Regions from separate parts of the Paenibacillus sp. J5 genome, predicted to be linked through region 1. Evidence: predicted binding sites of a transcription regulator. Region 1 holds the regulator's gene; each other region holds the start of a gene.

Region 1 (3,214 bases):
AGAACAATCTGCACACCCAGCTTAGCCGCATGACGAAGACGCTGGACAAGCTGCTGTCGGACATTAAGGATCGCATTGAGGAGCATGCTGTGCAGGCGCTCGTCACGGATCTGAATGGCATAGTGAAGGACGTGAACCGGCTGAAGGATGATCTGCGCATCTTCGTGAAGATGGAGGATAGCAACATCGTCCACTGGATTGAGGCTTCGCCCCAATACCGGGCCAAATCCGTGCAGTTGTTCGCCGTGCCGGCAGATGTAAGCGGGCAACTGAAGAAGCATTTTTTTGATACGAAAAAAAGCATCACGCTCACCTCTGCCACCCTATCGATTCAGAAGTCGTTTCAGTATGCGAGCGAGCAGCTTGGTCTAAGCTGGCATGAGAAGGAGGGCAAGCTGAAGACCGTCCAGTTGCCGTCGCCGTTCAATTACCGCGATCAGGCATTGGTCATTATTCCGCGCGATTTCCCGAGTGTCAAGGGCCCTGCCGGCGATCCGCAGTTCATCGCCCGCCTGACCGAATCTCTGGCCGCAGCAGCGCGCGAGACCGGGGGGAAGATGCTCGTGCTGTTCACCTCCTACAAGATGCTGCGTCTGGTGTATGATCCGCTCAAGGAGGAGCTGTCCTCCTCAGGCATTCAAGTGCTGGGGCAAGGCATTGACAGCGGCAATCGCAGCAAGCTGACACGGCGCTTTCAGCAGAATCAGGCATCCGTGCTGCTCGGCACAAGCAGCTTCTGGGAGGGAGTAGATATTCCCGGTGATGCGCTGACGGCGCTGGCCATCGTGCGTCTGCCCTTTCAGCCGCCCAATCATCCGCTCGTCGAGGCCAAGTCGGAGCTGCTGGTGCAGCAGAAGCAGAATCCATTCATGAAGCTGTCCATTCCGCAAGCGGTCATTCGCTTCAAGCAAGGCTTCGGACGACTTGTGCGGAGCAGTCGCGATCGCGGGGTGGTGCTCTTGTATGATACGCGGGTGTTGGAGACGTACTATGGAAAATATTTCTTGTATTCTCTCCCTGGCCCCAAGATTGAGCATATGCATGTGGACAAGATCGTTCCTCGAATGAGACAATGGCTTGCCGATGAAGCAAAGGAGGAAGAAGGGTGAAGCAGCCCAAAATATCTGAAGCGGTCGTTCGCCGTCTTCCCATTTATCTTCAATTTTTGAATGAGTTGAACAAGCGCGAGGTGCAGACCGTCTCTTCTCAGGATCTGGGACAGAGGCTGGATCTGAACCCCGCGCAGATCCGCAAGGATCTGGCTTACTTCGGTGAATTTGGCCGCAAGGGCATCGGTTATGATGTCAATTATCTGATTGAGAAGATTCGGCAGATTCTCAAGCTGAACCAGACGCTTCACGTGGCATTGGTTGGAGCGGGTAATCTGGGACATGCGCTATGCAATTATAATATGTATATTAAGGACAATATGAAGATTACAGCCGTCTTTGATGCCGTTCCCGCCAAGGTCGGTACACGTATTAATAGCTTGACGGTTCAGCCGATGGAGCTATTGAAGGAGACGATTGCAAGCAACAACATTCGGATCGGCATTATTACGGTACCTGCGGCCGAAGCGCAAAATGTGGCAGACCAGTTGGTTGAAGCAGGCGTCGAGGGGATACTGAACTTTGCCCCGATTATTCTGAAGGTGCCGGAGAGCGTCCGCATCCATCATGCCGATTTTACGCGCGAGCTGCTGAGTCTGGCCTATTATCTGGAGAATGAAGGAGAGTCATCATTATGAGCCGCCTGTGGATTGAGAACGGTATATTTGTCACGATGAATGAGGATCAGCCTGTAGTGAGCGGGCATATGGTTATCGAGGACGACAGGATTGTGTATATTGGCGAGGCGGCCCCGGAGTTAGCGCTGACCGAAGGCGCGCGTGTGGTCAAGGGAGCTGGCAAGCTGTACATGCCCGGCTTGATTAATACGCATGGACATGCGGCGATGTCGCTGCTGCGGGGCTATTCGGATGACAAGACGCTGCAGTCATGGCTGCAGGATTATATGTGGCCGATGGAAGGCAAATACGTCGATGAAGATACGCGCGTAGGTACATCGCTGGCTGTGCTGGAGATGCTCAAGAGCGGTACGACGACCTTTGTCGATATGTATGACCGGATGGACATCGTGGCGCAGGTGGTCGAGCAATCAGGGATGCGCGGCTGGTTGACACGCGGCGCGATCGGACTATGCTCCGAGGAGGAGCAGCGCGCCAAGCTGGCGGAGGCAGTGGAGTTCGCCAAGAGCTGGAATGGCCGCGCTGACGGGCGGATTCGCACGATGATGTCGCCGCATGCGCCGTATACATGCCCTCCGGCCTTCATCGAGCAATTCGTACAGGCGGCGCATGATCTCGACCTGCCGATGCATACGCATATGTCGGAGACGCTGGCCGAGGTCGAGCAAAATGTGCGAGATTATGGCTGCCGCCCTGTTGAGCACCTGCAGAAGCTGGGCGTATTCTCCCGTCCTTCGTTCATTGCCCATGGCGTTCATCTGACAGATGAGGAAATCGAAGTACTGGCAGCCCATAAGGTTGGCGTATCGCACAACCCGGCCAGCAATCTCAAGCTGGCAAGCGGTGTGGCGCGGGTGCCCGAGCTGCTGAAGGCTGGCGTGACTGTATCACTGGGCACTGATAGCGCTGCTAGCAACAACAACCTCGACCTGTTCGATGAGATCAGGCTGGCTGCGCTTATTCATAAAGGTACGAGCGGCGATCCTACAGCGGTGCCTGCGCTCACGGCGTTGCAGTTGGGAACCGTATACGGGGCGCAGACGCTCTGGCAGGAGCAGGAGCTCGGCCGCTTGCGCGCTGGCATGAAGGCGGACTTTATAGCGCTGAATATAGATCAGCCACATTTCTTCCCTCGTACAGACTATATCTCCCATCTGGTCTATGCTGCTTCGGGCCGCGACGTGGTGGATGTATGGGTGGACGGGCGCCAGGTGGTGGAGAACGGGCATTGTGTGCATCTGGATGAGGAACGCATCCTGCATGAAGCACAGGCTCGCTTCGAGGCGCTGGAGCGTCGATAATGCGTGCACGCTCCAAATCCAGGCTGATGACGCCTGGTCGCTGGGTGCTGGCTATCGTATCCGCTCTGCTGCTACTGTTCCTGCTGTTTAATCTATATTACCGTTCCACCCAACAGGACATCTGGCAGGAGGAGAACGCCGCCAAACGGATTGCTATCGAGCAAGC
Region 2 (3,214 bases), on a different contig from region 1:
CATGTACCGGCTACCCGGATGTACAACAAGAGCAACCTGAGAAGCATGCTCGCCTCATATGGTATGGTTGTCATCAAGCCGGTGAGAGGGGCAGGAGGGCATGGGGTGATTAAGGTGAGCCGCACGGCGGGCGGCTATAGCTATACCTACTATGCGAACAAGAGAAGCTTCTCTACATTTGACGGTCTGGTCTCTGCTCTGTCCGGGCTGAAGAAAGGCAGAAGCTATTTGATTCAGCGAGGCATTCATCTAGCAACGATTAGCGGCAGGCCAATCGATTACCGTGTGAAGCATGTCAAGGCGGGAGAACATTGGGGCATCCGTTCCATGGTGGGACGATTAGCCAGGCATGGCCTGTTCGTTACCAACCTGTGCCGGGGTGGTTCACAGATGACGGCAGCCCAAGGCATTCGGCGCTCGCTGTCTGGGGGCATGGTGGTGCGCAAGAAGCAGGAGATGAGGGAGCTGACGCGAATCTCGACGCAGGTGCTGGAGAGTCGGTTTCCTGGCATCGGACAGCTCGGGTTTGATTATGGGCTCGACAAGAACGGGAAGATCTGGATTTTTGAAGTGAACACAAGGCCTCAATAATCGCTGAAAGCATAACTCTATAGATTAACGAATATGCATTTCTTTTTTTTATCACAGAACACATCTGGAAGGTTGTGTATAATTTTATCCACATTATCCTACTTTGTATTTCCTTGGTTTCTGAAGCGTGTCCACAAAGTATGCACATGATTTCCACATGATGATGTGGATAACGGAACGATTGTTCTTATATTAGGGGCATGTTAAGATGAGGAGGAAGAAATAGGGAAGGATGGTGTTTGGGATGGAGATCCTTTCAGATGAGCTGCTTGTAGACAGTTACAACTTGGCGCTTCAGTTAAATTTGGACCCCGAGTTTATTGGACTGCTCTTCGCAGAGATCAGAAAAAGAGAGATTGAGCCAACGAATCATCGACTAGGCGCATGACTGTCTGCTTCATTCACCCATTGACTCCCACTCATTGACCTGGAATTGTACTTCTAGCCCGCAATTTCTGCAATGGCAGCTATGCTCGCAGCAAGCTTCGTTGCAGGAAGAGGACAAGTGTCCGGTATTCTCACTTCGCGGCTGGTAGGGGGCATAGGGATCAGACTGATCCTGCACTCTGCCGTCGTCAATCAAGCTGGCCTCACAGACGGGACATACAGCGTTAAGCACACGAATACCATTACACACCGGACATAACACGGGTGGCACCCTCCTTTGGCTGTCAGATCAGCTCTGACGTAATATTGGCCAAGGGTAGGGTGCCCTGCTTTTGTTGCGGCCATGCGCATACATTGTGTGAACATTGTACGAGTGTGCCTGAGCAACGCATAAGCAGCTAACAGGCCGAGGCGTGATGCGATCTGTCAGCGTTAACGTTCACTGCATCTCAACACCATACCATATTTTACTTTTTTATTATGTGAAAAATATCACATACATATATATGAAACTGGTGTAGCATAGAGGTATCAAGAAGATCCAATACACGACTTCATCAGGCGCCCCAAGCATACGTTAAAAGAAGCTGCACTGCAGCATAATCAGACGGAATGAGGCTACCTGCATTGTCAAAGGAGGAGTAATCATGGCTGTTAAAGAGAGCAATCTGAATGCCCAACCTGCACAGGATGAGGTGAACCAGTTAGTCGCGCGAGCGAGAAAGGCGCAAGAGGCGTATCTCAAGCTCGATCAGGAACAGGTCAACCGAATTGTACAGGCAATGGCGCTGGCGGGACTGGATCGGCATATGTACTTGGCAAAGATGGCAGTAGAGGAAACAGGACGGGGTGTCTACGAGGACAAGATTACGAAAAACATCTTTGCGACGGAATATATATACCACCACATCAAGGGCAGCAAAACCGTCGGCGTAATTGAGGAAAATCCGTATGAAAGCTATCAACTGGTAGCGGAGCCGGTCGGCATCATCGCAGGGGTAACACCGGTTACGAATCCGACATCTACGACAATGTTCAAGACGCTGATCGCGACCAAAACCCGCAACCCGATCATCTTCGCCTTCCATCCATCCGCACAGAAGAGCAGTGCTGCTGCTGCACGGACGCTGCTGGAAGCCGCGGTTGCTAATGGCGCTCCTGCCCATTGCGTGCAGTGGATCGAGACGCCTTCGCTGGAGGCAACGCAACTGCTCATGAATCACCCGGATGTGGCGCTCGTGCTGGCCACAGGCGGAGCATCCATGGTGAAGTCGGCGTACAGCACAGGCAAGCCGGCGCTAGGCGTTGGCCCAGGCAACGTCCCTTGCTTCATCGAGCAATCGGCCAATCTGGGGCAGGCGGTAACGGATCTGATCTTGTCCAAAACGTTCGATAACGGCATGATCTGTGCATCCGAGCAGTCGGTTATCATCGAGGAACCGATCTATGATCAGGTGAAGAAGCTGATGAAGGAGAATGGCTGCTACTTCCTGAACAAGGCCGAGACTGAGCAAGTCTCCAAGCTGGTCATTAACAAGGAGAAATGCGCCGTCAATGCCGTCATTGTCGGACAGAGTGCCGTTAGCATCGCCGCTATGGCAGGTCTGCAAGTACCGGACAACACGAAAATCCTCGTTGCAGAGCTGCAGGGTGTCGGCGAAGCCTATCCATTGTCCGCAGAAAAGCTCAGTCCTGTACTGGCATGCTATAAGGTGAAGACAGCAGAGCAAGGAATCGAGCGCGCGGCGGAGGTTGTTGCCTTCGGAGGGCTGGGTCACTCCTCGGTCATCCATTCCAACAATCAGGACGTGATCGACAGCTTCGCCAAGCGGCTGCAGACCGGACGCGTTATCGTCAATGCTCCTTCCACTCATGGCGCGATCGGTGATCTGTATAATACGAACCTGCCGTCGCTGACGCTCGGCTGCGGCTCGTATGGACATAACTCGACGACCTCGAACGTATCGGCAGTCAACCTGCTCAACATCAAGCGTGTTGCCTTCAGAACCGTCAATATGCAATGGTTCAAGGTACCGCCTAAAGTATACTTCGAGAAGGATTCGACGCAATATCTGGAGAAGATGCCGGACATCTCGCGCGTGATGGTCGTCACCGACGAAACGATGGTGAAGCTGGGCTACGTCGAGAAGCTGGAATACTACTTGCGCAAGCGGACGAAGCCTGTATACATCGAGGTGTTCTCGGATGTAGAGCCCGACCCATCGGTTGACACTGT
Region 3 (3,214 bases), on a different contig from region 1:
CAGGCAGCATTGGCCAATGCGGTCTATGCGGCAGCGAAGCATATTGACCAATTAGGCATGATCCTGCCCGTGGTGAAGCAGATTGCACATAAGCACCGCAGTCTTGGCGTTCGTAAGGAGCATTATCCGATTGTGGGCGAGCAATTGCTGAAGGCGATCAAGGATGTGCTGGGGGATGCGGCAACGGATGAGATCATAGGCGCATGGGCAGAGGCTTATGGTGTAATCGCCCAGGTCTTCATCGATGTGGAGGAGGAAATGTACAAGGAGGCGGAGCAGCAGCAGGGGGGATGGGCTGACTTCCGGCCGTTTGTCGTGCAGCGCAAGGTTGTGGAGACGTCGCAGATTACTTCCTTCTACCTGGTTCCTCAGGATGGTGGTCCCTTGTCCACTTATCTTCCAGGACAATATGTTAGCATCAAGTATGAAAGCGCAGAAGAGGAATACTCCCATATTCGTCAATACTCGCTCTCGGATAGTCCGGGCAAGTCCTACTATCGCATTACAGTCAAGCGGGAGGATGCGCGCGGCAGCCAACCGGCAGGCAAGGTCTCCAATGTGCTGCACCAGCGCATTCAGGTGGGGGATGTGCTGCCGCTGTCTGCTCCGGCAGGCGATTTCTGTCTTGACCTGGAGGATACAAGACCGATTGTGTTGATTAGCGGCGGCGTGGGGCTGACACCGCTGGTCAGCATGCTGAATGCGTTGGTAGAGGCCGGCTCGAAGCGCCGCATCGTATTCATTCATGCCGCTGTCAGCCTGCAGCGGCATGCGCTGAAGGACCATGTGGATGGCCTGGTCGACGTTCATCCGAATCTGTCCGCATACTATTTCTACCGTGAGACAGCAGGCGGCGAGCTGGAAGCAAGACATGCCGTAGCTGATTCAGCCCTCGATGCAGCCTGGCTGGAGCAAGCTGTTCCTGAGCGTGATGCCGTCTATTATTTCTGCGGCTCTACGCCGTTCATGCGTGCAGTCAAGCAGGAGCTGGTGGCAAACGGAGTAGCCGATACGGATATGCACTATGAATTTTTCGGGCCAGCCGGCACACTCTGAGCATGCTTCTGCTCTACTGCATCAGCGGATGAGCGAAGCAGCCGGTTAACGGTCTCGCGGCGCAGGCCAATCAACTGACCAATCTCCTCCTGGGTGAGCAGATCGGTCAGTTGTCCGCTGGGCAGAGACAGATATTGCTCGAACCAGCCTTGCAGCTTCGCAAGCCGCTGGGCAGGCTCGGGATGGGTGAGCTGGTCAATTCGCTGCTGCATCATCCGCAGCTTGTTCTGCAGCTTGAGTGCGATGTCCACGCTCTTGCCTGGCTCATCGAGCAGGGACTGGTACCATGCAGCGGCGGGGAGGAGTGTTACCTCGCAGGTTGTAAGGGCAACAGCCGTTCCATGGTAGGGCTGCTGGGTAATTAAGGAATGATGCGGGATGACTTCGCCGGGTGTGATCAGGTTCATTAGCATTTGATGGCCATTCTCATGGAGTCTTACAATTTTGAGCATCCCGCTCTCGAGCTGGTAGAGCGGCCCGATGTCTCCTTGGCGAAACAATACCTCGCCTTTGTGCAACAGCATCGCGCTTTCTCTCCTTCCTTCGGGGGCATGATCCTATCCGGCTCGCCGCAGGCGGCCGGGTTTCAACTGAAATATAGCCCATACGACGCGGAATGTAAAGACTGAAAACGCGTGATTTGCATTTCAGGAGAGCCACTGTGCTCGGGGGAGGTTTACGGTTGAAGTAAGTCAGCTAGCCAAATGAGAATGAAAGTATGAATGCTCCATAGAGTAGATGTCTGATAACCAGATAACTTTGTGGATTGTGAGATTTATCATAACGATTGCGCCGATAACCAGCTAAACTATGAAGTAAGCAAGAAACGGAGGCGATTCACATGAAAGAAGATCAAGCCCTACGAAACGATACGATAGCAAGACGCGCTGCCAGCTCCGCTAAGGAAAGGCTCGTGCTGATCGGCAACGGTATGGCTGGAATGAATGCCATCGAGCAACTGCTCAAGCTGGCGCCTTCACGATATGAAATTACGGTATTCGGCAATGAGCCGCATCCAAATTATAACCGCATCATGCTCTCCTATGTGCTGGAGGGCAGCAAGACGATGGAAGAGATTATCCTGCATCCGCTGGCCTGGTATGAGGAGAACGGAATTACACTCCATACCGGCACAGCTATTACGCACATCGATACGAATGGGCATCTCGTGTACACAGAGGATGGGATGGCTCATTCCTACGACAAGTTGATCATTGCCACCGGCTCCAATCCGATTATTCTGCCGATCCCCGGTGCAGATAAGGAAGGGGTCATCGGATTTCGTGACATCGCTGATTGTCAAGCAATGCTGCAAGCTTCGGCGGTGTATCGCAAGGCGGCTGTTATCGGAGGCGGACTGCTCGGTCTGGAAGCAGCCAAGGGCTTGGTACAACTGGGCATGGAGACAACGGTGGTGCATCTGATGCCGCATCTCATGGAACGTCAGCTTGATCCACAAGCCTCGATCATGCTGAAGGCGGAGCTGGAGCGCCAGGGGATACGTTTCCTGCTGGAGAAGCAGACGAATGAGCTGGTGGGCGATGCAAGGGTACAAGCGCTGCGCTTTGCCGATGGAACGGAGCTGGAGGCGGATCTGGTCATAATGGCAGCGGGCATTCGCCCTAACATCAAGGTCGCGGAGAATAGCGGAATTCATACCGGACGCGGCATTGTCGTCGATGATTATATGCAGACCTCGGCGCCGGATGTCTATGCCGTTGGCGAATGTACCGAGCACCGGGGCGTCTGCTATGGCCTCGTAGCCCCGCTGTTCGAGCAAGGACAGGTGCTTGCCAAACGGCTGGGCGGCGTCGATACGGCCCCATATGAAGGCTCCTTCACCTCGACCAAGCTGAAAATATCCGGCGTCGATGTGTTCTCGGCGGGCATCTTCCAGGATAGTCCCGAGCTGACTGTGCTGCGCAAGCAGGATGATTGGAAGGGGACGTACAAGAAGCTGCTGCTTCGCGATAAAACGATCGTTGGCGGCGTGCTGTTCGGAGACGTGAGCGATTCGGCGGTCATGAACCAATGGGTGCGGTCGCAAGCAGAGATGACGGAAGCACTGTATGAAGAATTCATGGGAACCGCCTCCGGCGGGAAATCTCCGATGGATCGGATCGCCGCTATGCCGGATGATGAGATCGTCTGCGGCTGC
Region 4 (3,214 bases), on a different contig from region 1:
CTGTTGAATGAAGCGGCGTTGCTTGCAGCACGGCGCAACAAGAAGGACATCGCGATGATCGAGATGGATGAGGCGATTGACCGCGTCATCGTCGGTACCGAGAAGAAGAGCCGTGTCATTAGTGACCGCGAGAAGCGGATTGTCGCTTATCATGAAGCGGGCCACACAATTATCGGCTACTTCCTGGAGCATGCCGATGCGGTACACAAGGTAACGATCATCCCGCGCGGACGCGCAGGCGGATATGTCATTATGTTACCTAAGGAAGATCGGATGCTGGTTACCAAGCAAGAGCTTCTGGACAAAGTCACCGGCTTGCTCGGCGGCCGCGTTGCAGAGGAGCTGTTCATCGGTGAGATTGGTACGGGCGCTTACAGCGACTTCAAGCAAGCGACCGGTATCGTCCGCTCGATGATTATGGAGTATGGGATGAGCGACAAGCTCGGACCGATGCAGTTCGGCAACTCGCAAGGCCAGGTATTCCTGGGTCGTGATCTGGGTCATGAGCAGAACTATTCTGACGCTATTGCCTATGAGATCGATCAGGAGATGCAGTCGATTATTAACGACTGCTACACTCGTGCCAAGGAACTGCTGAACGAGAAGAGCAAGGAAGTTCATCTGATTGCTCAGACGCTGCTGGCTGAGGAGACACTGGAATTCGAACAGATCAAGCGTCTGATCGATACAGGCTCTCTGGCTGGAAGCACGGAGGGGGAGACTCCGCAGGAGTCCCATGCCGAGCCGATCGTGGATGAGGTGGGCGACGTTACTGTGCGCATCCAGACACGCAAGGATGAAGAGGCGCCTGCTAATGGAGACATCCCGGAATCGAAGCCAGGCGACGATGACGGAGAGAATAATAAAGCTTAATTGGTTACGATGCTGCCCTTCACTGGAGGGCAGCTTTTTTTTGATTGTAAGGAATGATTATTTGCGGTTCACCTTACAAGGTCTTCCGTAGTTTCGCGAAATCAAGCCTTGCCCCGTTAAGGACGGCATCAGCCATTCTACATCGGTATCAAGCTGCGCTTGTGAAATTTATTACACGCATTCAGCTATAAGGCAACGTAGCGGAACGATTAAGCAAGCTAGGGGCAACATATTCGGTAGTGGCGGGCTTTGAAGCTTGTTGACAGGGTAGTCTGCGTTGTGTAAATTAAAGTGTAACTTCATCAAATAGTCAAGCTTTGGCTACACTAGGGAGAGCGCCTTGGCGCAGCCTGATGACATACAAGGAGAGGGTTTGCCGTGGAAGCATTGGCATTGGAACGCAAGGAGCAGCAGAATCGCGAGCTGCGCGAACGTCTGCTGGAATTGAAGAAGGAACGCAACGCCATTATACTGGCTCATTATTATCAGCGCGATGAAATTCAGGAGGTTGCCGATTTTCGCGGGGACTCCTTCCTGCTCGCCCAGAAGGCTGCCGAGACGGATGCGGATACGATCGTATTTTGCGGCGTTCATTTTATGGGAGAGAGCGCCAAGATTTTGGCTCCGAACAAGACTGTGATTATCCCGGACGAGCGAGCCGGTTGCCCGATGGCAGATATGGTGAATGTAGATGGACTGCGCAAGCTGAAGGCACAGCATCCGAATGCGACCGTTGTGACGTATATTAACTCGTCCGCGGAGATTAAGGCGGAGACGGACATTTGCTGTACGTCTGCAAATGCAGTCAAGGTGGTCAACTCGGTCGAGGGCGACGAGGTGATCTGGGTGCCGGACAAGAATCTGGGCCATTACGTCCAGCAGAAGACCGACAAGAAGATGATTATCTGGGAAGGCTACTGCAACACGCATGATATGTTGACCGTCAAGGATGTTGTCGAGATGAAAGCCAAGTACCCGAACGCGGAATTTGTTGTCCACCCCGAGTGTCGTCCTGAAGTTGTGGAGATGGGCGATTTTGTCGGCAGCACGACTGCTATTATTAAATATTGCAAGGAATCCCCGAACAAGGAATTTATCGTTGGCACAGAGGACGGTACCGGCTACCAGCTTCGCAAGGACAGCCCGGACAAGACCTTCCATTTTGCAACCAAGTACCTGGTATGTCCCAATATGAAGGTCAATAATCTGAAGAAGCTCGTGAAATGTCTGGAGACGATGCAGCCTCAGATTTATGTTCCGCCTCATGTTGCCAACCAAGCAAGGCTATCCCTGGAGCGCATGCTGCAAGTGAAGTAGCATGCGCTACTTCCTTGTAGGAGGAAAGCGAATGATTCCCAGATATTTAGTAGACGTTGCGCTGGATGAGCTGCCGGTAGTCGAGAAGGATGTCATCGTCATCGGTGCTGGAATCGCAGGCTTGTTCACTGCCATTCAAGCTAGTGAAAATAATAACGTACTTATGATTACCAAAAAATCGGTCATGGACAGCAATACCCGGTATGCACAGGGGGGAATTGCGGCGGTCATCTCCGAGGACGATTCTCCTGCTTACCACCGTCAGGATACGCTGATTGCCGGAGCAGGATTATGCAGCCATGATGCAGTAAGCGTGCTGGTGCACGAGGGGCCGCAGGGCATCGAGGATCTGATCCAGATGGGAACGCAGTTCGACCTGGAGGACGGAGAATACGCCTTGACCAAGGAGGGCGCGCATAGCCAACGCCGCATTCTGCATGCGAACGGGGATGCGACAGGGTACGAGATTGTGCGTGCGCTATCAGAGAAGGCGAAGACGCATCCGAATATAGAGGTATGGGACGATCACTTCGTCATCGATCTCATCACGACCGATGGAGAGTGCTGTGGTGCGCTGGTACAGAAGCCGGATGGACAGAAGCTGTTCGTTCGCGGCAAGGCAACTGTGCTCTGCTCCGGTGGAGCCGGACAACTGTACCGTTATACAACCAATCCAGATGTCGCAACAGGTGACGGTATCGCGATGGCTTATCGCGCAGGCGCCTACATACAGGATGTGGAATTCATCCAATTCCATCCAACTTCATTATGCTATCCGGGTGCTCCACGCTTCCTGATCTCGGAGGCTGTGCGTGGCGAGGGCGCTGTGCTTCGCAATATCAAAGGCGAGCGCTTCATGGAGAAATACCATGAGCAGCTCGAGCTTGCGCCACGCGATGTCGTCGCGCGAGCCATCGTCAGCGAGATCGAAGCGACACGTTCGACCTTCGTCTATCTGGACGTCACCCATGAATCGGCGGAGATGGTCAAGCACCGTTTCCCGACGATCTATGAATTTTGCCTA

Evidence for each region. The regulator Rex, encoded in region 1, represses fermentation and respiration genes when NADH is low (regulators of the CRP and FNR family bind a similar motif). The targets are predictions, from matches to a motif close to TTGTGAAATATTTCACAA.
Region 2: a site for Rex is predicted at 1,459-1,476, ahead of adhE (bifunctional acetaldehyde-CoA/alcohol dehydrogenase). Genes of this name have one in related genera too.
Region 3: a site for Rex is predicted at 1,823-1,840, ahead of nirB (nitrite reductase large subunit NirB). Genes of this name have one in related genera too.
Region 4: a site for Rex is predicted at 1,033-1,050, ahead of nadA (quinolinate synthase NadA). Genes of this name have one in related genera too.

The regions. Positions count from the first base shown of each region.
Region 1 covers NZ_JBUEDD010000012.1:106,435-109,648, forward strand. The annotation lists gene dinG (ATP-dependent DNA helicase DinG) at 1-1,109, shown strand, start outside; gene ACY1JZ_RS20925 (redox-sensing transcriptional repressor Rex) at 1,106-1,747, shown strand; gene ACY1JZ_RS20930 (amidohydrolase) at 1,744-3,048, shown strand; gene ACY1JZ_RS20935 (cell wall elongation regulator TseB-like domain-containing protein) at 3,048-3,214, shown strand, end outside.
Region 2 covers NZ_JBUEDD010000004.1:407,252-410,465, forward strand. The annotation lists gene ACY1JZ_RS09385 (YheC/YheD family protein) at 1-591, shown strand, start outside; gene sda (sporulation histidine kinase inhibitor Sda) at 836-979, shown strand; gene adhE (bifunctional acetaldehyde-CoA/alcohol dehydrogenase) at 1,626-3,214, shown strand, end outside.
Region 3 covers NZ_JBUEDD010000002.1:258,270-261,483, reverse strand. The annotation lists gene hmpA (NO-inducible flavohemoprotein) at 1-1,056, shown strand, start outside; gene ACY1JZ_RS03705 (Crp/Fnr family transcriptional regulator) at 1,023-1,580, opposite strand; gene nirB (nitrite reductase large subunit NirB) at 1,898-3,214, shown strand, end outside.
Region 4 covers NZ_JBUEDD010000019.1:16,054-19,267, reverse strand. The annotation lists gene ftsH (ATP-dependent zinc metalloprotease FtsH) at 1-873, shown strand, start outside; gene nadA (quinolinate synthase NadA) at 1,252-2,190, shown strand; gene nadB (L-aspartate oxidase) at 2,222-3,214, shown strand, end outside.